One region of the Pseudoalteromonas sp. 2CM28B genome, then DNA from elsewhere that is predicted to be linked to it. Evidence: riboswitches for the same ligand, from Rfam matches in the RefSeq annotation. Region 1 holds a riboswitch; each other region holds the start of a gene.

What was found. Region 1 has a riboswitch for lysine ahead of dapA (4-hydroxy-tetrahydrodipicolinate synthase). Riboswitches for the same ligand answer to the same signal wherever they lie in the genome.
Region 2: linked by a shared signal. The riboswitch ahead of lysC (lysine-sensitive aspartokinase 3) and the one ahead of dapA (4-hydroxy-tetrahydrodipicolinate synthase) in region 1 are both predicted to bind lysine.
Region 3: linked by a shared signal. The riboswitch ahead of lysC (lysine-sensitive aspartokinase 3) and the one ahead of dapA (4-hydroxy-tetrahydrodipicolinate synthase) in region 1 are both predicted to bind lysine.

The regions. Positions count from the first base shown of each region.
Region 1 is NZ_JALNTH010000034.1:24,736-32,616, forward strand. Features, by position in the region: gene MTN96_RS28960 (bifunctional GNAT family N-acetyltransferase/hotdog fold thioesterase) at 1-689, shown strand, start outside; gene MTN96_RS28965 (phospholipase A) at 743-1,774, opposite strand; gene MTN96_RS28970 (succinylglutamate desuccinylase/aspartoacylase family protein) at 1,952-3,073, opposite strand; gene MTN96_RS28975 (PLP-dependent decarboxylase) at 3,079-4,284, opposite strand; gene MTN96_RS28980 (2,3,4,5-tetrahydropyridine-2,6-dicarboxylate N-succinyltransferase) at 4,284-5,024, opposite strand; gene dapA (4-hydroxy-tetrahydrodipicolinate synthase) at 5,040-5,924, opposite strand; lysine riboswitch at 6,052-6,231, opposite strand; gene MTN96_RS28990 (DNA-3-methyladenine glycosylase I) at 6,420-7,118, shown strand; gene MTN96_RS28995 (YdiU family protein) at 7,127-7,881, shown strand, end outside.
Region 2 is NZ_JALNTH010000007.1:89,304-97,184, reverse strand. Features, by position in the region: gene MTN96_RS12010 (glutathione peroxidase) at 74-625, shown strand; gene MTN96_RS12005 (2-hydroxyacid dehydrogenase) at 929-1,909, shown strand; gene MTN96_RS12000 (sodium-dependent transporter) at 1,976-3,298, opposite strand; gene MTN96_RS11995 (4'-phosphopantetheinyl transferase superfamily protein) at 3,437-4,183, shown strand; gene lysC (lysine-sensitive aspartokinase 3) at 4,199-5,584, opposite strand; lysine riboswitch at 5,661-5,833, opposite strand; gene MTN96_RS11985 (hypothetical protein) at 6,124-7,395, shown strand; gene MTN96_RS11980 (hypothetical protein) at 7,399-7,881, shown strand, end outside.
Region 3 is NZ_JALNTH010000009.1:92,608-100,488, forward strand. Features, by position in the region: gene MTN96_RS14310 (sodium-dependent transporter) at 1-574, opposite strand, end outside; gene MTN96_RS14315 (4'-phosphopantetheinyl transferase superfamily protein) at 741-1,499, shown strand; gene lysC (lysine-sensitive aspartokinase 3) at 1,476-2,867, opposite strand; lysine riboswitch at 2,943-3,115, opposite strand; gene nhaD (sodium:proton antiporter NhaD) at 3,214-4,461, opposite strand; gene MTN96_RS14330 (hypothetical protein) at 4,658-5,929, shown strand; gene MTN96_RS14335 (hypothetical protein) at 5,935-6,483, shown strand; gene MTN96_RS14340 (ATPase) at 6,480-7,881, shown strand, end outside.

The DNA.
Region 1 (7,881 bases):
CTCAAGTACGTTATATGGCGGTTGCAGAGGGTAACCGTAATCAACATATTGGTAGCCGTTTACTACATGAGCTAGAAAAAATAGCGTGGAATCAAGATGCTGATGAATTAGTGTTGTTTGCTCGTGAACGTGCTCTGGAATTTTATCAGCGCCATGGCTATGAAAATAAAGAAAAAGCACATTTGGCTTATGGTGATGTACAGCATTACAAAATGGTTAAGCTCAAACCGAGTGAGCCAGGTTGGTTTCGCCACCCTAATTGGACTCAAGTACTGCAAAACACATGGCGTGAATCAATCCCCATTAGTGATGCTATGGGAATAAAAGTAGAAAGTTACACAGATTGGCAATTTACTACTCGTGCAGATTTAAATGCTAACTTAAACTTACACAACACCATGTTTGCGGGCTCTATTTATAGCCTAGCTACATTAACGGGTTGGGGAGCAACGTATTTAGCATTAAAAGAAGCCGGACTTGAGGGCAATATAGTGTTAGCCGATGCTAATATTAAATATTTAAAACCACTGAATACCGATCCTAAAGGCTGTGTTGATATTCAAACCTGTAAAGGTAACTTAAATGAGTTACAAGAGGCGGGTAAGGCGAGCTATTTAGTACCAGTAACCATTTTTGATGGTGACCAAGTAGTTGCCCAGTTTGAAGGGCAGTTTGTAGTTAAAAAGTGATAAAATAAACGAAAAAGCCAAGCGAGTTGCTTGGCTTTTTTTATAAGCGTTTTTTACAGTAAATCTGTCAGTAATATACCCACACCAAAGCGTTCAATATCGGCGTTATAGTCTATTAAACTTTCACCATAACCATTAAAGTACTGTGCATAGCCGCGTACTCTTCCCCATAGAGGGAATGACCAATCAAGCTGAATTGCCCCGCGGTTATCTGAATTTAAATTATTACGAGTCATAAAACTAAATTCATGATCGTGAAAGCGATACGCGCCACCAAATTCAAAGTAACCCATGTATTTATAGATATCAGGGTTATCGTCACCTCGTGCATCTAACGGCGCAGGCTTTTTGTTTTCAGGAATGCGATACCAAGGTTTAAAGCTAAATACAAAGCCGTCTTTTTCCCAAATGAAATCGGCATAAATGCGATTCCAAGAACGCGAGTTTGGCTGACTACGACCATTAGATTGGTGCGAAATACCAATAGCTATTGCCATTTCATCGCCCCATAAAACGTTTTCAGGGTCTAAGTAATTAATCCAAAATACTTCTGGCTCGTAGTTGGTTTCACGAAAAGGAGAGGAAATATCGTCGTTATATACTTGCCAGTATGACTGCAAAGTAAAGCCAAAAAATATAGCTTGGTCTGAGTCGGCAAACTCATCATACAAAGGCACTTTAATTGATAGCTGATATTTAGCTTCTAAGTTATCAAGTGGGTCGCCATCTTTTTTATCGGTTAACTCTGCAAATCCATCAAACGGGCGAGTGTTTGGGTTCGACATATAAGAAACAGGTAAAATATAATTACGTCTATGTGGGGTAATTACATTACGATTTTTTTTACCAACCGCTTCACGGGCTTGGCGTTTGTCGATAGCCGTTAGCTGCTTGCTTTCTTCAACGGCAGAACACTTTTTACGTAATTGATCGAGGGTTTGCTTACCGTCTCCACCGATCACTTCATTTAAAATACATTGCTTTACCAGCTCAAGTTCATTGTTTTGCTCGTTATTCGCTGTTTCTTCAGCAACAACGGTTGTGCTGAGTAATGTAGAAAGTAGTATCCAATGGCGCCAACTCATTATAATTCCTTTGTAAGTGAGGGAAGTCAGTATTTTGCTAATTATAGCGCCTTTTTAACACATAAACGGTGAATTTGTCCTGAACTTTAATACTTTAAAAAGAAAAGCGACCTAAGTCGCTTTTACTGTGTAACTAGTTATTTACTAGCTAACTCTCACGCAATGAGAAGGGGTGAGCTAAAGCTCAAAGACGTTGGTAAAAAATTTATACAGTTCGGTACCTTGATTCACACTCGCTGAGGCAAAATGCAATATCGCAATTGCATCGAGATCAAAGCTTAGAGTTTGCAGCGGTTGTTCGCTTAAATAGCGCTCCATTCGCAGTATTTTAGCAATGGGTTCTCCAGCTTTAACATGCCCGCCAAGAGGTGCTAGGTATTCGACCATGCCACCCATGGGGGCGTAATAAGCGATATAATCATTTAGTTGGCAGCCATATCTTGTCATCAATTTTGGCTTGTAGGGGGCATCAACAAATACTTGCTTATGATTTAAATAACTTAAAATACTATTGGCATCGTCTAGTGCCGCGCTTAAATCGATTTTTTCTTGGCTGCCAAGCTCTACCGTAAAGGCTTCAACTTGCACGTTAAATTCACGCCCTTGCTGAGCAAGTTGCTCACTAAGCTGCCACCATGGACAAAAGCTTGCTTCATCCATTGCGCCATCAAAGTCATTAGGAATAACCAGCACATGGGGAATATTGAAGTAACGCGCGCTATCGGTCGCATACTCAGGGCAATATAAGTGCTGACTAGAAATAGGGCCGGTGTGTAAATCTAAAACTATATCTGCTTGATGCGCCAATTTTTGTAAGTTTAGCGCAATCCGTTTCCCCGTTGTTAAACGATAATCAGGGCCGTTGAGTTGTTGCTCAACGTCATTAATTAACGCGGCTTTAAAGGCTGTTTTCAGAATCTTATCATCGGCATCGCTGAACTGCTTTGCAAACTGTGATGCAAGTTTATTATTGCAGTGATACATGCGATTCCAATTAGTCCCCGTAATGGGATCGAATCGGCCAAGGGTAAATTCCCCCGACTTTTGATTACAGCCAATGGGGTTAGCGTAAGGAACTAAGGTAATATCACCTTTTAAATTAAGTGCTTTTAGTTGCTCAAGTAATTGGTAAATTACCGCGTTGCCTTGCACTTCTGCGCCATGCATATTAGCTTGTATATACACACTTGGGCCGGTGCCATCGCCTTTTAAACGATACACAGGAATAGTCAGTGGTAGTCCGTTTGCGACTTCGCCAACTACAATGTTTTCTTGGCTTATAGCTGTGGTGTTATTCATCTTTTTTACCTCAAGTAGTGGCTTGCATCTTCTGCTTGTCGCACGCAACTCAATACGCCATTGTGTATAACATATTCACCGGCCAGCTCATGACATAAAAAGTACGGCATACTTTCGGTAAAACCGTAGGCACCGCATTGACTAAATACTAACCAGTCTTGCTCATTTAAATCACTGGGTAATTGGTGCTCTCCTAAGCAATCAAGTGCAGTACATAAGGGGCCGTATAGGCTCATTGCTTGATTTGCTGCGTTTGAATCTCGTAACAAACGCGCAGGGAAATCTTGACTGGTGACCGCAGGGCGCAATAAATGATTAATGCCGCCGCTCATAATCACCTGTTGTTGGCCGTAATTTAGTTTGCGCTCAACAACAGGTGTGACGTAGTGGCCGCATTCGCCTACAGCGTAGCGACCTAGTTCCATCCATAGCTCAGTAACCCCCGCATCGCATTTAATTTTTGCAAGCGCCTCTATGAGTGCATCCCAACTTAGAGTGGGCGTATCAAGTGTATAGGGAATACCTAAACCACCACCTAAATCCAGCACCTTGAGGTTAATATTTAAATCCTCAGCAAGTTGCCTTAACGGCGCAATCATTTGTGTCCACAGTTCAGCAAGTTTGTCGCTGCTAAGCATGTTGCCCCACTGAAAAATATGCAGACCGTCAAAATTAAGTGCATAGTAGTCACTGGTATTTAGCGCCTGCCACTCGTCGCACCCTAAGCCAAATGGAGTAAGACTATCGCCCCCTAGCGGGTTTTTATCACCCTCGGGCCAGCGTAATTGAACGCGCAGTAATACTTGCAACTGGCACTGCTGAGCAATCGCTTGTTCGTTGAGCCAACGTACCTGATTGAGACTTTCGGCCACAAAGGTACGTACGCCACGCGCAATAAAGTGCTTAATTTGTTTTGGGCTTTTTGCAGGCCCCGTGTTGAGCACGCGTTCACTGTTAATTCCTTGAGCAAGGACTTGCTCAAGCTCGCCTTTACTGGCGACATCAAAGTTAAAACCAGCGTTATTTAAACGTTGGATCACGCTAGATAACGGGTTCGCTTTAACTGCATACCAGAGTTTTACCTCGGTTTGTGCTACTAAACGCGTTAAATGTGTGTTTAGTGAATCAAGATCATAAACAAAAAAGGGCGTATCAAGCTCAGTTGATAGCTTATCAATAGCGCTTTTAACGGGCGTGCTCAAAAAGGTCATTAACGTAAAACCTCTTCAAGCAATAATGACGCGTCACTTTGCTCGTCACGGTATTTAACAATTAACGCACACGACATGCTTAAGCCTTGCTCACGCGCCCAATCGTTTGACGCAGGGCGAGATCCAGGGATCACAATCGCGTATTCAGGGATAGCTTCGCCTTTATCAAGCTGGCGCTCATTTACGCAGTCATAAACAGGGATGGTTGCAGATAAGCGAACACCTGGAGCAAGTACCGCGCCTTTTTTAACTACCACGCCTTCAACAATCACACAGCCTGCACCAATAAAGGCATCATCTTCAATAACCACAGGGCTGGCACCAATGGGCTCAAGTACCCCTCCTAATTGTACCGCTGCGCTTAAATGCACATTTTTACCTACTTGAGCACACGACCCTACGAGCGCGTGGCTATCTACCATAGTGCCCTCGTCAATAAATGCACCAATATTTACGTACGCAGGTGGCATAATAATAGTGCCTTTGGCAACATGTGCACCACGGCGCACACTTGAACCACCGGGTACCATGCGAACGCCTGCTGTGGCGTCAAAGCTTTGCGGTGCTAAGTTATGTTTATCAACAAAACCGCCAGCAAACTCGGTGTTTTGACCGTTTTTAAAGGCTTCTAAAATGCCTTGCTTTACTTCTACGTTAGCGTGCCATTGGCCGTTTTCGTCTTGTGTTGCTGCGCGAACCGCGCCCGTTTCTAAATTATTTAATAGTTCTAACCAGTTCATTATAAAAACCTGTATTTAATGCCAAGATAAAATGGTGTTGTTTGCCGATGAAATGTCATCGGTGTGTGTCAACTCAAGGTGTGTTAAAGGTGGGCGTAGATACGGACTGTCAATACGCCCTTGTAAATGCATTAACACTTTGACTGGGATAGGGTTGGCTACTGAGAATAAGCTATTGATAGCACTAGACCACTGGACAAAAAGATTAGGGTGTTGGCCGCTTAAACTGCGCTTTACAAACTCATGGGTTTGCACTGGCCATGCATTGGCTGCAACCGACACTAAACCTTTTGCACCTGCTTGGGCAAAATAAGGCATGAGGGCATCATCACCACTAAAAATAGCTAAATCAGGCGCCGCTTTTCGAAAGGCTTCAAATTGAGAGATAGAGCCACTGGCTTCTTTGAGTGCCCATAAATTTTTATGATGTTTGAGGTTTTCAATAGTCGCAATGGGAATGCTTACGGCGCTTCGTCCTGGTACGTTATAAAGCATACACGGATGAGAACTGGCATTGAGCAGGCTTTCAAACCAATGTGTTTGCCCCACTGCACCGGGTTTGGCGTACAAAGGCGAGCCAAGTAAAAAACCATGGATAGGCAGTTGGTTGCAGTAGTTAACCCATTCAAGCTGCTGCTTTAAGTTACTACCGCCTACCGTAACCATAAGGGGGACGCTCGGCTGTAATTGGCAGACATGCTCTACGATGGCTTGCTGCTCTTTTAGGGTCAGGGCTAACCCTTCGCCAGTGCTACCAAGTAATAAAATGCCGTTGTTAGCGGCTTCTTGTTCGGCCACCAAGGTGTCTAAGGTTGCGTAACCAACTAGGCCATTTTGATCAAATGGGGTGATCAGCGCAGTCCATAAATGGAAATTGTTAATATTGAAGTTGTTGATCATCTCTCACGAACTTATAGGGCATTCGTCGAGTTTTTGGCGGGTATTTAGGATGCCTGACTCTTTGAATGTGTTTATAATTCGAAGAGCGAATGGGCTTAAATAATAGGGCGCACGGCCTTATTATACTAAGACCAGAAGCTCTCCACCAAATATGTTATTGGTGACAGTCGCTAGGATTCAACCTAGTCGCCCGAAGTAATCTTTCACAAAAAAGTGTTACCTCTCGGCGTTAATTCCCCTCACGTATGCTCATTGGAGTTTGCGCTCCTAACATACGCTACCTGAATAACGCACCTCTTCTAGCCCTTTGTACTCGCTACTTGAAAAGCCAGTTAGCAAATACAATGTAATAGGGTAAGTGCGGCGATTAAACCATTTTAGCCGTCTAGGTGTCAAGTGACTAAATTCAGATTGATTCATCCTGATTGACAGTTATTACGTATTGGCTGCTTTTCTCGTACACTAACCTCACAGTAGAAGTAAGGTATTAAGCAGATGGAAAAATTTAGCGATATTTATAAGCGAGCAGTGGAGCGAAAGGGCTCTGAAAAAATGCTTAAGTTGTTACTCGCAAAACCTTTATCAACAAAGCAACTCAGCACATTAAGTGATGATGATTGGCTAGAAGAATTTACTCGCAAGGTATTTCAAAGTGGTTTTTATTGGTCGGTGATCAATAGTAAATGGGCAGGATTTAGAGAGGTTTTTTGGGATTTTAATGTTGAAAAGTTACTGATGATGCCACCGGATATGCTTGAGCAAAAAGCCAGTGATGAGCGGATTGTACGCAACTATAAAAAAGTAAAAACTATTACTGAAAATGCATATATGATCCATGAAGTTGCGCAGCAGCATGGTAGTTTTAGTCAGTTTATAGCTAATTGGCCAAGTGAAGATATTATTGGTTTGTGGGCATATTTGAAAAAACAGGGTGCGCGTTTAGGGGGCAATACCGGTCCTTATGCTTTGCGTGCATTAGGGAAAGACACCTTTTTATTATCCCGAGACGTAGAGAGCTATTTACGTGCGCACAAAATTATAGATGGCGGCTTACAAACCAAAAAATCATTAAATGCCGCGCAAGCTTTTTTTAATGAACTGCAGCAGCAAAGCGGTTTAAGTATGCAAGAGCTAAGCTTAATTGTCGCTTATGGTGTCGGCGACAACCGAGTAGGAATAAGCCAACAACAATAGGATTAATCATGAAATTAGTGCCAAGGTATACCAATATTGGTGACGGCTTTGCTATTAGCGATCATCCGGCTAAAGTGGCAGCGCCACAGTTATTGTTATGGAATGAGCCCCTAGCTAAGCAATTTAATATACAGGTGAGTGCCGATTCACGAGCAAATATATTCAGTGGAAATGAACCTCAAGCAGTTTCTGCAGTGGCACTGGGATATTCTGGTCATCAGTTTGGTCACTTTTCACCGCGACTAGGGGATGGTAGGGCGCATTTGCTCGGTGCGATTAGCGATGATAAAAATCAGTTTTGGGATGTGCAATTAAAAGGCGCTGGTGCTACGCCATTTTCGCGCGGAGGCGATGGCCGCTGTGCATTAGGTCCAGCTATTCGTGAGTACGTAATGAGCGAAGCTATGCACGCGCTTGGTATTCCAACAACGCGTTGTTTAGCCGTGGTTGGCAGTGGCGAAACCGTTTATCGCAACCCACCTCAACCAGGTGCTATTGTAACCCGACTCGCCAGCAGTCATATACGGGTGGGCTCGTTTCAATATTTAGCCACTCAAGGTGACGTTACTAGCCTAAAAAACTTAGCCGACTTAGCCATTCAAAGACACTATCCCGAGATTAACAGCACTGGTGCTCAGCGTTATTTAGATTTTTTAGCTGCAGTGATCGCCAACCAAGTCAAATTAGTCGTAAGTTGGATGAGGGTGGGGTTTATTCATGGTGTTATGAACACCGATAACACCTTAATTAGTGGTGAAACCAT
Region 2 (7,881 bases), on a different contig from region 1:
TATGTCAATCGGCTGCTTAAAAAGCGAATTAAGTCTTTATAAATTTCCAACGTAAGGAAATAAGTAGGTAACCATGGATAGTATTTATCAATTTAGTGCCCCTTTGTACAACAGCGAAAGCTATGCGCTTAGCCAGCTAAAAGGCAAAACAGTACTTATTGTTAATACAGCAAGTAAGTGTAATTTTTCGGTGCAATTAAGTTCGCTAGAAAAGCTCTATCAAGAATATAAAAATAGCGGTTTCACTATTTTAGCGTTTCCGTGTCATCAATTTGGCCAAAACGAGCCGCTTGATAACCTCGCGATCAAAGACTTTTATCAAGGGCAATTTGACGTGTCGTTCAAAGTGTTTGGTAAGGTCATGGTAAATGGGCCCGAGGCGCATCCGCTGTTTAATTATTTAAAGTCGCATACCCGTGGTATTTCGCAAAACCGCGCAGTAAAGTGGAACTTCACCAAGTTTTTAATTAACCCACAAGGTCAGCTCGTTGCACGTTATGCGCCGCGCACCAAGCCCGAAACGCTTAAACAGGTCATTGAGGCAAACTTACCTAGCGCACTAAACGCTAATAACTTAAATAACGCAAAAATAATACCCAACTTTAATGCATTAAAAGGCGCTTAATTATTCTAAATCAATAAATGGGTGGTTACTCAAGCATGCTTTATTAAACTAGTTTAAGGTTACGTATAATACCAATCAGCAATAATACTTAATCATTTTTAGGGGCTAAACGTGTCGCTATCTGCGTTAAAAAACTCTCATTTACGACTGCATGGATGCAGAAGGTAGAGCAATGCAGGAGCAATTGCCGAGAACAACTAAATAGCGAATTTTTTGCCTTACTATCAACGCGTTTTTACATCCTCAAAATAGATCACTTGATTATGCGCATTGGTATAACAGCTAGGCTTTGGAGTAAATAACATGAACATTGCTTTTTTTAGTACGCAAAAATACGAGCAGCCTTTTTTTGAGCGCAATATTAACAAACACCCTCAAATAGAGATTTGTTACTTTGAGCAAGCACTGAACGAGCAAACAGCACTGCTTGCTAAAGGGTTTGATGCTGTGTGTGTATTTGTAAACGACACAGTTAACGCCCTCGTTATTGAGCACCTTGCTGAGCAAGGAATTAATACTATTTTACTTCGCTGCGCAGGGTTTAATAATGTTGATTTAGTGGCTGCCAAAGCACACAACATTAAGGTATTACGAGTGCCCGCATACAGCCCAGAAGCCGTAGCTGAGCACTGTGTTGCACTTATGCTTACCCTTAGCCGTAAAACACATAAAGCCTATAACCGCGTACGCGAAGACAACTTTGATTTAAACGGTTTATTAGGCTTTAACTTACACGACAAAACAGTTGGCATTATAGGCTGTGGTAAAATTGGCCTTGCCCTTTGTAATATTTTAAATGGCTTTGGCGCGCATGTTTTAGTGTGCGACCCTTATGCAACACCTGGCAATTACACCATTACCGATTTAGATTCGCTGCTTACTAAAAGCGATATAGTTTCACTGCACTGCCCACTGAATGAGCAAACACACCATTTAATAAATGACGATGCATTTAATAAAATGAAACCTGGGGTAATGCTAATTAACACTTCGCGCGGTGCGCTACTTAATAGCAAAGCGTGTATAAATGCGCTTAAAACTAAAAAGCTAGGGTATTTAGGGCTTGATGTGTACGAGCAGGAGTCGGAGCTATTTTTTAAAAACCATAGCGACGAGATAAACCAAGACGATATATTCTCGCGCTTAGTTAGTTTTAAAAACGTATTAATAACTGGCCACCAAGGCTTTTTTACTCAAGAAGCCCTTAGCGAAATTGCCAATACCACCATACAAAACGCAATAGAAATTAATGAACAGAGACCTTTAACCAATGAGGTTTTATAAAGCCGCGGCCCATTAATTTGCTTTACCCGTTTTGCTATTTACATAACGGGTAAAGCTTAAAATACTTCAGCCAAACGCAACGTTTGCAAAAACAAGAGTCATTAATACTGGGCACACAAAACGAATGTATTGAGCAAACCAGTAATGCGTGCCGGTGCTGGCTTTATGAAGCTTATTACCGCGTTTCCACATCCAACCTGCGGTTATAAAATAAAACAGCCCCATAAGTGGTAGTTGGTACTGAGTAAATAGCATGATTACTAAACCAAATAACCACTCAAAGTTTAATATTATTGCACTAGCGCATATTAACACCACTAGGCTAACGGCCCACGTTGCTTTAGTACGATCTACGCGGTGGTTTTCTACTAAAAACGCTACCGGTATTTCTGTGGTAGAAATAGTCGATGTAACCGATGCAATCGACATAAGTACAAAAAACAGTAACCCAATTAGTAAGCCAATTTCGCCCATGGTACTAAAAAGCTCAGGTAAAATAGCAAATATAAGCTGCCCTTCACCTATAAGTTTTCCGCCGCTAAACACCTCTACCCCGTTATGTTGCGCTACATAAATTGCAGGCACTATCAGTAAACCTGCTAAAAATGCCACACTGGTATCAAGTAGTGCAACGCTTGCAGTTAGTTTTGGCAGGTTTGCATCTGGCTGCAGGTACGAGCCATAAATCATCATGCAGCCAACCCCTAATGAAAGCGAGAAAAACGCCTGCCCCATTGCAGCAATAATTAAATTTGGATCAAGCACTTGGCTAAAATTAGGAATTAAATAAGCAGCAAACCCTTCGCTGGCGCCTTCTAAACTGGCTATATAAAAAATTAAGCCTATTAGTAGCACCAATAACAATGGCATTAAACGGCGTGACCAAGTTTCAATCCCTGATTTAACCCCTTTTAAAATAATACTGGCGGTTAAAATAAGCATAAGCGGCGTAAATATAAAATTACGCACCATGGAGTCGCTGTGTAAAAATTCGCTTGCTGCGGTAAAACCAAAAAATGTAGTAATAGGCTCTATCGCGTAAGAGAGCATCCACCCAGCTACAATAGAATAAAAGCTAAGCATAACCACAGCGCCCGCAAGGCCAATATATCCTGCGGCAGCCCCTACTTTTTTGTTGGTATTTTGCCACGCATTACCCAATGCTTTTACTGGGTTTGCTTGCGCTTGGTGGCCTAAATAAAGTTCGGTATAAAGCGCAGGTAGCGCAAGTAAAAATATAACTACAAAGTAAACCAATAAAAATGCACCGCCACCATGGTTGGCCGCCTGCGTAGGAAAACCCCAAATATTACCTAAACCCACTGCTGCGCCTGCAGCGGCTAAAACAAAACCAAAACGGCTTTGAAATCCATCACGCACTTGTGCCATACACCTACAAATTCTGTTATTCTTTGATTATTGTGAATTAAACCATATTTAATGCCAACTGAGTAATAAAATTGCTTTTGGCATAAATAAGCGCTGTTAACCGCTCACAATTACAGCACTCAATTATTTTAAGCGCGTATGACTAACCACTTTTTTAAAAACACCCTAAGTGTTACTCCTTCTTTTTATAGCGATTTACCCCCTAGCAACAATACTATTTTAGTGTTTAATGCCAACACACTTAATGTAGAACACCTTGATTTAACCCAGTACCTAAGCCCATTTGAGCTAAGCGTTATAAATCGTCGTAAACGCATGCAAGCAAAGCAAGAATATCTAGCATCGCGCATATTACTAAAGCAACTTGCAAAGCATACTCAGCCCCAATACGCACACATACCGCTTAATAAAATGAGCACCCACTTTAATGAAGAATGCTCAAAACTGCAGCTCCATATAAACCACACCGTTATAAATACCTGTATTTCGCACTCGCATGGCTTAGTTGGCGTTGCACTTAATGTTACTAAGGCGGAGTTTGGCTTTGATATTGAAAAAAATAACTTAAAACGCCCATTCGAAAAGCTCGCTAAGCATTTTTATCATAAGGCTGAAATTGCCTTAATTACCGCGCCTTTGGCTATAAAAGAGCAAGCTCAGAGCTTTTTTAGAATTTGGACCTTAAAAGAGGCACTCGCTAAAGCAACTAGCCGCCCAATAGCGCAATTGCTTAGCCCAAATGTATTTGATGAATTTTCTTTGTTAAACCTTACAGCATCGAGTAACAGCATAACGGTTGCCAATGAAGAGTTTGATATAAGCGTGGCGCATAAAAAAAGCACCGACTGGCGGTGCTTTATACTTAATAACTTGGATACTGAATAACTTGGCTTTAAAAGCTTAAGCAGCGCTTTCTAATAAGCGGCTGTGTATTGCTTGTACCACGGTATCTGATTCGCTTTGCTCTACTAAAAAGCATAAGTTGTGCTTACTTGCACCATGACAAATTAATCGAATATTAAACTCTTTTAATACGTTCATTAAGTTCATTTCGTGCTGGCGTAGCTGTATTTCAGACCCTATAAGCGCCACTAAGGTTAAGTTATTTTCAACCGATACATGACAAAATTCGGCCAATTTATCTAAACACGCTTGCTCAAGCTCAGGTCGCGAGGCATTAGGCGCGTTATCGAGTGTAATGGCAACACTAATTTCTGAGGTAGTAACTAAATCTACCGATATATTAAATTCACTTAAAATGGTAAATACACGGGCCAAAAAGCCACTTGCTAATAACATTTCTGGGCTTTTAAGCGTTAGCAATATTTGGTTTTTACGCTGCGTAACGGCACGAATACCTGGCTGCTGCGATTTTTCACGCTCAATCCACGTCCCTCCACGTTCCGGTTCGCGGCTAGAGCCTACAAATACATTAATATGGCTACGGCTTGCTGGTAAAATAGTCGCAGGGTGCAATACTTTTGCGCCAAATGTCGCCATTTCTGCGGCTTCATCAAAGCTTAAACGAGCAATTGGCGTTGCCTTAGCGCATAAACGCGGGTCGGTGCTAAAAATACCCACTACATCGGTCCAAATGTGTACACTTTTAGCGTTAATAGCCTCTGCTAATAACGCCGCACTGTAGTCAGAGCCACCGCGACCAAGCGTTGTGGTTTGGCCAAATTCATCACTACCAATAAACCCTTGTGTAACTATTACTTGCTCATCTAATAACGGAATTAACAGATCTTTAGCGGCTTGTGCAGTGGCCGCAACATCGGGCGTTGCTTTACCAAATTGGCTGTCGGTTTTAAGCACTTTGCGCACATCAAACCTATCTGCATTTAAGCCTTTTAAGCGCAGCACTTGAGCAAATAAATAAGACGATAAACGTTCGCCAAAGCTAAGCAGCTCATCGTGTTGTTGATCAGTGGTGAGTGTTTCAAGGGCTAACATTTGAAATGCTTTTAACGTTTCGTTAAAACCTACGGCTAAATCGGCATCAAGTGACAGCTCATCTAAAATAGCCTGTTGAATAGCCAATACGCCATCTATGTGTGCTTGGCGCTGCTCTTTACTAAGGTCGGGTTTGCATAGTGCAACTAAGTGGTTAGTTACGCCGGCACTGGCGCTCACAGCTACAATACGTACGCTTTTATCTGCAACAATAATTTCGCTGCAGCGACTCATCGCTTCAAAGTTTGCAACACTGGTTCCGCCAAATTTGGCAACGATGTAATCTGATTTTGCGCCTGATACTGTTTGTGGCACTGATTGGGTAGTCATTTCGTCTCCTTTCGCGGTATCCAAACCGCTAAAAAACAAGAAGAACTTGGCAAAGGAATGCAAATAAGATGTGTCCGCTGCCAGAAGCTCTCCACCTAAGTTGGTGACAGTTTTGGGGATTCAGCCCCATAAACCGAAAAACACGGTTGACGTAACCTTGTTTTCCTCGGCGAGTACTTCCCTCTTTAATGGTTATGGGCGTTCGTCACCTACCATTAAATACCTAAGTATCGCACCTCTTCTGAATGTTGTATTAACCTGTGGCTAATAAAACAAAAACCCACTGTGTAGCGGGGCTTTGAAAGTTATCGTTTAGACGTCTAGCTGTCAAGGTGTTTTAGTTAATATAACGCGAATAATTTAGCCAAGGTTTACATTGCTGGCTACTTTTACAGCGCTTAATGTAACTCGCCTGTACGCCAGCTAAAAAAATGTGTAAATTAAGCCAGTTAATAACGAGTACTTTTTATTATAAAAATATAAAAACTACGCTCTGCTTTAAGCGTAGTTAACTCATTACTAGGATGTATCACCGCATTATGATCCCAGCTAAAAAGCTGCTTAACACCCTTAGCGAACATTGGGGTGTTTTAGAGCTATTATTTAAACGTTTTAAAATGGCCGACTTTAGCCTCAAAGACGTGCAAAACGCTATTAAGCAAAAACAGCCCACATGGACAAACGAGCGCATTTACAAAGAAACAAACCGTTTGCTCAATCAAGATATACTTATTCCATTGGCTAAATCATCCCAGCTTGAAATAAACCGCGCCATTGCCGATTTTGCGACCTTTTTATTACAAGAAGAACACCTAGGTTTAGCACAAGAAATTAGCGTTTTGGTTGATGATTTAGCACGCCTAGGAAACCGATTAGATAATGCCGGCGAAATAGAAGACTATGACGATTTACGCCGCTATAGCCGCATTATGGATGATCGGGTGCGTAAAATAATGAAGCTTTACGCGCACAACGAAAACGCTATTTTAAACATTGTTGAGCAAGCTAAATCTGATCACGCGGTGCAATCTTTGCAAAAGCGCTACAAAGCGGTAATAGAAGCCTTTGATGAATACATAGAGCCGATGCTTGAAATGGTCGATATTCGCGGTGACTTTCATGCCTGTTTTACACTTATTGAGCAACAAATAAGTAAGCAAATAGAGCACATTGAACGCTCAGGCAAAGCCTACAGCGACAAACGTATGCTTGAGCAATTGCGTACTCGGATACTCGAAATGCATTTAGTTGGCCGAGAAAGCTTACGCAAAAGTGCCGATATGCTTATGCCACTGCGCGAAGAGCTACGCCGTAATAACCTAATTACCCGCCAGGCAGCAAAAGTGCTTGGCCTTGTGCGTAAAAATGGCGTAGACAACATGCTAAGCGCGGTACAACCAAACTTTGTAAGCGATGCGCAGCGTTATTCGCTTGGCCAGCAGCGTCATATAGTTGCCTATATGGCAAGCTTGGTAGAATTTGAACACGAAGAATACCAGCTCCCAGAGCAACAAGACGTGCCGGCATTTGTTACGCCAAACATTCCTGATTACCACGATGTTAAAACAAGCTTTGCAAAACGCTTTAATAAAAAACGTAAAAAGCCCCAGCCATTACTGCAATTTTTAGATGAAAGCTACCCAGAATTAGACGCCGACGAAATGCTATTTTTATATCAAAAACTAGTCAGCGACAGTGAAATTCACATTAGCCAAAGCGATGAAAAGACACGCGTAAAAATTGCCGGCCAGCATTTTTCGTTATACCCATTTAATTCTGCGCCTCAGCCAGATACACAGGCAGACGAGTAACACATGACACATATAAACTTAGACGAGCTTACGCACCTACAAGCCATTAATAAAAAATTAGGTGCGGGTTACCATATTTGCGAACAAGACAACGTAATGTGGCAAGAGCTTGACCAGCACATAGAATCTTACAGCGCCTTATTTAGCGCCCTTGGTCACGATTTAAAACACGACAGCCGCGGCTTTTACTACTTTGCCAGCGACGAAAGCACGCCAAACATGGGGAAAATATCCCGTGCTATAGCACTGACTATTTACATTTTAATTGAGCATTTTGCCAATACGGGTAAAGACCCAATGCGTGCCCTATTTGATGAAGTAAACGATTTAGAACTGATGCAAACCTTAGTGCAAATTAATAAACACTTGTTTGATCAACTTGAGATATTTTCGGGCTCAGATTTACGTAAAGACGTATACCTGCGCATGGTACGTTTAGGCCTTGCCCGCGAAGTAGAAGGCGGCTTTATGTTACAAGCGCCTATT
Region 3 (7,881 bases), on a different contig from region 1:
CTAACGTTGCAATATAAATAATAAGCCCAATGAGGAGAACAAGTAAAAGCGGCATTAAACGGCGTGACCAGGTTTCTATTCCCGACTTCACCCCTTTTAAAATAATACTGGCGGTTAGAATAAGCATAAGCGGCGTAAAAATAAAATTACGTAACATAGAGTCACTATGTAAAAACTCACTCAAGCTCTGCAAGCCAAAAAAGCTACTTATAGGCTCTATAGCGTAGGAAAGCATCCAACCGGCCACAATTGAGTAAAAACTTAACATAACGATGGCACCGGCAAGGCCAATATAGCCTGCTGCGGCTCCCACTTTAGGGGCGTGATCTTGCCATGCTTGGCTTAGTGCTTTAACGGGGTTAGCTTGGGCTTTGTAACCTAAATACAGCTCGGTGTACAAAGCAGGTAACGCCAGCAAAAAAATAACGATAAAGTAAACCAGTAAAAATGCGCCGCCACCATGATTAGCAGCCTGCGTAGGAAAACCCCATATATTACCTAAGCCTACCGCTGCACCGGCTGCTGCCAATACAAAACCTAGTCGACTTTGAAAACCATCACGCACTTGTGCCATACACCTACAAATCTGTTATTATTTTAACGAATGCGAATTAAACCATATTTAAGAGCGACTGAGTAATAAAAATGTACTTAGCGCTCACAACAACTAACAACCGCTCACAAACTATCCAGCTTTGGGTAATAAATATGTAATCGGTCGTCATTTATAACGAGCAATGATGAGTGTAACTTACTTTGAAAACCAGCTAGAAATCACGCCCGCTTTAGCAAATAACAGCCATTGCATTGCGTTGCTTAACGCGACCACCCTCAATGTGGGTGAATTTGATTTACCCCACTATTTAAGCCCTTTTGAGCTCAATATTATTAATCGGCGTAAAAACCCACAAGCTAAACAAGAATATTTAGCCACACGTTTAGTGCTTAAATACCTAGTAAAAACCGCTTGTTCTTCTTACGCATCATTAAAGCTGTGTGATATTAGTTCTGAATTTAACCCCGATAACAGTAAATTAGAATTACATATTAAAAATACAACAGGCGTGATTAGTTGCTGTATTTCTCATTCTCATGGTTTTGTAGGTGCAGCGTTAAATGTAGCATCAACTCATTTTGGCTTTGATATTGAAAAAATTAATTTAAAGCGCCCTTTTAATAAACTCGCTAAGCACTTTTACCACCCAGCCGAAGTGAGCTCAATAATCGATTCAGATAACATAACAACTCAAGCACATCATTTTTTTAGGATTTGGACATTAAAAGAAGCGCTGGCTAAAGCCACCAGCCGCCCCATTGCTCAATTATTAAGCCCTAATGTGTTTAACGAACTTAATAACACTCAGCTTACAGCTTGTAGCAATACCGTGGTTGGAGCACATAACGACATGTTTGATATTAGCGTTGTGGCAAAAAAAAGCACCGACTGGCGGTGCTCAATAATAACTATTAACGATTTACGCAGCGCAATCACTTTCTAGTAATCGACTATGAATCGCTTGAACCACGGCATCAGACTCACTTTGCTCAACTAAAAAGCACAAGTTATGTTTACTTGCACCATGACAAATGAGTCGAATATTAAAATCACTTAATACTTTCATTAAATTCATTTCATGTTGGCGCAAAACAATTTCAGAGCCAATTAATGCCACCAGCGTTAAATTGTTTTCAACCGATACATGGCAAAATTCAGCAAGCTTATCTAAACATGCTTGATCTAGCTCTGGACGTGATGCATTAGGCGCATTATCAAGGGTAATTGCCACACTAATTTCAGAGGTGGTGACCAAATCTACCGAAATATTGCACTCACTTAAAATAGTAAATATACGCGCTAAAAAGCCACTGGCTAATAACATTTCTGGGCTTTTAAGGGTTAATAATATTTGATTTTTACGTTGCGTTACCGCACGAATACCAGGTAGCTGCGATTTTTCACGTTCAATCCACGTACCGCCAAGTTCTGGCTCTGTGCTTGAGCCAACAAACACATTAATATGGCTGCGACTGGCAGGCAAAATTGTAGCTGGGTGCAGCACTTTAGCGCCAAAGGTCGCCATTTCTGCTGCTTCATCAAAACTTAAACGCGCAATAGGAGTGGCTTTTACACACAAACGAGGATCGGTGCTAAAAATACCCACTACGTCAGTCCAAATATGCACACTTTTAGCGTTAATAGCCTCAGCAAGCAGTGCAGCACTATAATCTGAGCCACCTCGACCGAGCGTGGTCGTTAAATTGTTTGCATCGCTACCAATAAACCCTTGGGTTACAATAACGCTATCATCAAGCAGCGGAATTAAATGTGTTTTAGCGGCTTGCGCTGTGGCGCCCACATTTGGTGTTGCTTTACCAAATTGGCTATCGGTTTTAAGCACCTGGCGCACATCAAAACGAGTGGCATTTAAACCCTTTAACCTTAGTACTTGGGTAAATAAGTACGACGATAAACGCTCGCCAAAGCTAAGTAGCTCATCGAACTGCTGCTCTGTATTGAGTGTTTGTGCCGCCAACGTTTGAAATGCATCAAGCGTTTGATTAAACCCAAGGGCTAAATCATCATCTAACGACAGGTCATTTAAAATAGCCTGCTGAATCGCAAGTACACCATCAATATGCTGTTGGCGTTTAGCGGCTTCAATACCCGCTTTGCAAAGCTCCACTAAATGATTGGTCACTCCGGCACTGGCGCTTACTGCAACAATACGTACATTTTTATCGTTTACGATAATTTCGCTACAACGGCTCATCGCCTCAAAGTTAGCAACGCTGGTGCCACCAAATTTGGCAACAATGTAATCTGATTTTGTGCACTGTGAACTTTGTGGCACTGATTGGGTAGTCATTTCGTCTCCTTTCGCGGCATCCAAACCGCAATAAAACAAGAAGAACTTGGCAGGAAATAAAGATAAGAAAAATCTACTGCCAGAAGCTCTCCACCTAAATTGGTGACAGTTTTGAGGATTCAGCCCCATAAACCGAAAAACAATAGTAACGACCCATTATTTTCCTCGGCGAGTACTTCCCTCCTTAATGGTCGCAGGCTGTCGTTGCCTCACATTAAGTACCTAAGTATCGCACCTCTTCTGAATGTATTATTAACCTGTGGCTAATAAAACAAAACCGCACTAAGAGTGCGGCTTTGAAAGTTATCGTTTAGACGTCTAGCTGTCAAGTCGTTTTACACTAAAATCAAATAAAACTACCCATTAAGTAAGAGCCCGCATAACCAAAGGTGTAACACAGTAATAAATACAGCGATAAGCGAAGGTAACTTGCAAACGTCAGCTCTTTTACCTTACTCATGGCTATAATACCGGCTGCCGAGCCAATGATTAGCATAGAGCCACCTACACCAGTTGCATACGTAAACGACAACCAATGCTGTTGACTCATTACAATGTCGGCTTTTAATAACGCTGCCGTTAGTGGCACGTTATCAACACCTGCAGATAAAATACCCATTAAGTAGTTTGCGTACTCTGGCGCCATTACCGTATACAAATTAGTAAATTGGCTCAGTACCCCAACTTCTTTTAACGCACCAACAAGCAGTAACACACCCACGAAAAACAATAAGGTGTCGTACTCTATGTCGCGTATAAAATCGATCATATCTTTGTTGATGTCTTTTTTGCGCATTAAAAATTGCGCGACTAAAAACATAATAGATAAACCCAATAAAAAAGTAAGCAGAGGCGGTACACTGTATAAAACGCTCAATGTAAGCGTAGCAATCACCGTAGTGAAGAAAATAACCGCAATGGTTATGTCGGTTTTTTCAATACGTTTAAATTTAGTTTTTTTAAACTCGAGTTGCTTATTCATGCCAATTGATAACAAAGTAGCCAGTAATAATACACTTAGTAACGCAGGCACAATTAACAGTAATAAATTGCTAATTGATACTTTACCATCAAGGAAAATCATAAGTGTGGTTACATCACCCGTGATAAGTGATACACCACCGGAGTTTACAGCAAATACAATAAGCGTGGCGTACTTAACTAACTTTTTGGCTTCAAGCTTTAATGACATAATCACTGCCAGTGATATTAGCGTGGCCGTAACGTTGTCTGAAATAGATGAAAATAAAAACGCAAAACACCCCACCAAAAACATTAGCTTACGCTCACTAATGCTGGTTGGCATAATCCGGTTCACAACATTTTCGATAAGTCCTTTAGAGTTTAAATAGGCAACAAAGGTCATTGCGGCCATTAAAAACAGCCATAAAGAAGCAATTTCTAAAATATTGTGGTCTAGGAGGGTTTGAATCGTTTCGGGGCTTTGCCCATTAAGAGGAAAAATAAAGGAGATAATCCAACAAAGTGTACCAAAAAATAATGTCGTTTTTGCTTTGTTTACGTGGATCACATCCTCAATAACGATAAGCAAAAATGCAATCGCTATCAGCGTCAGGATAATCGAGGAAACCATGATATTAAACAACCTTCGGGGTTAAGTAAAAATTGAAACCATGTAAAAAATATACCCACAAACTCTATGTGCCTATATTCGGCGCGGATACTATCACTAAGCGGGTGTAAAAACTATTATTAAATCGTCGCAAAAACGAATACCATATAAGTTCGAGAAATATAAAATAACGAATACTAGGAAGTTGCAACGCCTTATGATCCCAGCTAAAAAGCTACTTAATACCCTAAATGAACACTGGGGTGTATTAGAGCTATTATTTAAGCGCTTTAAAATGGCCGACTTTAGTATTAAAGATCTTCAAAATGCCATTAAGCAAAAGCAACCCACGTGGAATAATGAGCGTATTTATAAAGAAACCAACCGGTTATTGAATCAAGAAATTATTATTCCGCTGGCTAAATCGTCACAACTGGAAATTAACCGCGCCATTGCCGACTTTGCCACCTTTTTACTGCAAGAAGAACATTTAGGCTTAGCACAAGAAATTAGTGTCTTGGTTGATGATTTGGCCCGTTTAGGTAATCGGCTATTCAATGCCGGTGAAATAGAAGATTTTGATGATTTACGCCGCTTTAGCCGTATTATGGATGATCGGGTGCGTAAAATAATCAAACTGTTTTTACACAACGAAAACGCTATTTTAAATATTGTTGAGCAAGCCAAATCTAATAATGCGGTGCAGTCGCTACAAAAACGCTATAAAGCCGTGATAGAAGCGTTTGATGAGTATATAGAACCCATGCTGGAAATGGTGGATATTAGAGGCGACTTTCATGCCTGCTTTACCCTTATTGAGCAACAAATTAGCACCCAAATAGAACACATTGAACGCTCAGGCAAAGCGTACAACGATAAACGCATGCTTGAGCAATTGCGTACCCGCATTCTAGAAATGCACTTAGTTGGCCGGACAAGCTTACGAAAAAGTGCCGATATGCTTATGCCACTGCGTGAAGAGTTGCGCCGTAACAACCTTGTTACCCGCCAAGTAGCAAAAGTATTAGGACTAATACGTAAAAATGGGGTAGATAATATGCTCAGCGCCGTGCAGCCACATTTTGTAAGCGATGCGCAAAAGTATTCATTGGGTCAACAGCGCCATATAGTAGCCTACATGGCAAGCCTGGCTGAGTTTGAGCATCACGAATATCAGCTACCAGAGCAAAACGATGTGCCTGCGTTTGTCACGCCAAACATTCCTGACTATCACGATGTAAAAGCGCAGTTTGCAAAACGCTTCAAAAAGCAGCGTAAAAAACCACAGCCTCTGCTGCAATTTTTAGACGAAAGCTACCCTGAGCTTGAAGCCGATGAAATGCTGTTTTTATATCAAAAGCTAGTGAGCGATAACACCCTACACATTAGCCAAAGCGATAAAAAAGCCCGCGTTAACATTGCAGGCCAGCACTTTTCTTTGTACCCCTTTAATTCAGAGCCTCAGGCTGATAAAGCCGAGCACGAGTAATCACCATGACACAGATAAACTTAAATGAGCTTTCTCACTTACAAGCCATTAATAAAAAATTAGTCGCGGGTTACCACATTTGCGAACAAGACACCCTAATGTGGCAAGAGCTTGACCAACAAATTGAAGCTTACAGCGCCTTATTCACAGCATTAGGCCATGATTTAAAGCACGACAGTCGTGGCTTTTATTATTTTGCTAGCGATGAAAGCACCCCCAATATGGGCAAAATATCGCGCGCGATAGCGCTCACTATTTATATTTTAATCGAACACTTTGCCAACACAGGTAAAGACCCAATGCGTGCATTATTTGATGAGCCAAACGATTTAGAGCTAATGCAAACCTTGGTACAACTTAATAAACATTTATTTGATCAGCTTGAAATATTCTCGGGTTCTGATTTACGCAAAGATGTGTATTTACGCATGGTACGTTTAGGCCTTGCCCGCGAAGTAGAAGGCGGCTTTATGCTACAGGCGCCAATTCATCGCTATATTGATGCCTTAATGGAAGTAAATGAAGAAACCTTTTTAGGAGAGGACGAGCAATGAAAAACTTATACGGACTGAGTAAACTCGCCCTACTTAATACTGCAGGCTATGCAAAGTGTGTGATCCCACTTGATAAAAGTAGCTCGATTTGTGCGCCTAACAACACAGGTAAAAGCTCAGTTATTAATGCACTGCAATTTCCGCTAATTAACGATTTACGCCTTACCGAGTGGGATGGCCACGATTTAGATGAAACCCGTAAGTTTTATTTTTCATCAGATCAATCGTACATTTTATTGCAAGCCGATTTACCCCATGGCTCAGTTGTCATTGGCGTAGCCGGCTTAGGTAAAATTGCCGGTTATGCACACCAATACTTTTGCTATCAAGGCAAACTTGATTTAGCCCAGTACACCCAAGGCAATACCATTATTAAGTTTACCAAGCTGTTTAATCACTTAAAGCAGCAAGGTTACAACCCGATAGAGCTTAAAGCGCAAGAGTTAAACGCCCTACTTACAGGCGGCGCAACGCAATTTGATGGTGAGATCAATTTAAAAATGATCCCCCTTAACAACGTTCAAGACTCTGCAATATACAAAGAAATATTTCGTCGTATTCTTAATTTACATAAATTAGGTGCAAACGACGTTAAGCGCTTTATGTTACGTGTGTTTGAACGCCACATGTCAAATTCAAAGGTCGACTTTTACGAAGTATGGCGCCGGTCGTTTGATAAAGTAAACCGCGCAAAACGTGAATTAAAAGCCCTCGAGTCAATGCAAGAGCCCATAGCCGCCCTTGAATCTATGCTTGAAAACCAAACCGTTCTTAAAGGTAAACTGGCCGCTTATGCGCCAAAAATTGACCAAGCACTGATTGATTTTGATACGTATCAGGAAGAGCAACTAAGCGAGCTCAACATCGCTCTTGAAGATATTGAGCACGAAAAACACGAGTTTGAACAAAAACAAAGTCTATACGTACAACAATCACGCGATATAGAGCGCAAACAAACCCAAATTGAACAGTGGTTTTTAGATTACAACGCCCTTAAAAGTGAGTTTGAGCTGGTTAATAAAGCCACGCTAAAAACCGGCTTAACGCAGTTAAAAAATGACTACGAGTCGTTGTCACACTCAATAACGAGTGCTCAAGGGCAAAGCCTGCACACCCTTGATTACCGCATTGGCGAAACACAAAAACAAATTAAAAGCTTAAAGTTACAACTTAAAAACTTAGAATATAATTTATTCACTCGTATGCGTGAAGACTTATCACTGAAAGAAGTTGAAGAAATATCGCGGCTATTAAACCCCGATCTTCTCTCCTTTGCCACCACCAGCAATGGCGATATAACCATTGATGATGACGACGCTTTCGGGGAATTTTTATCACAGCTTAGTGAAAACGTGAAAGGCGGTGTGCTCACCCTGCCCGGTGCCAGTATTAAACTTA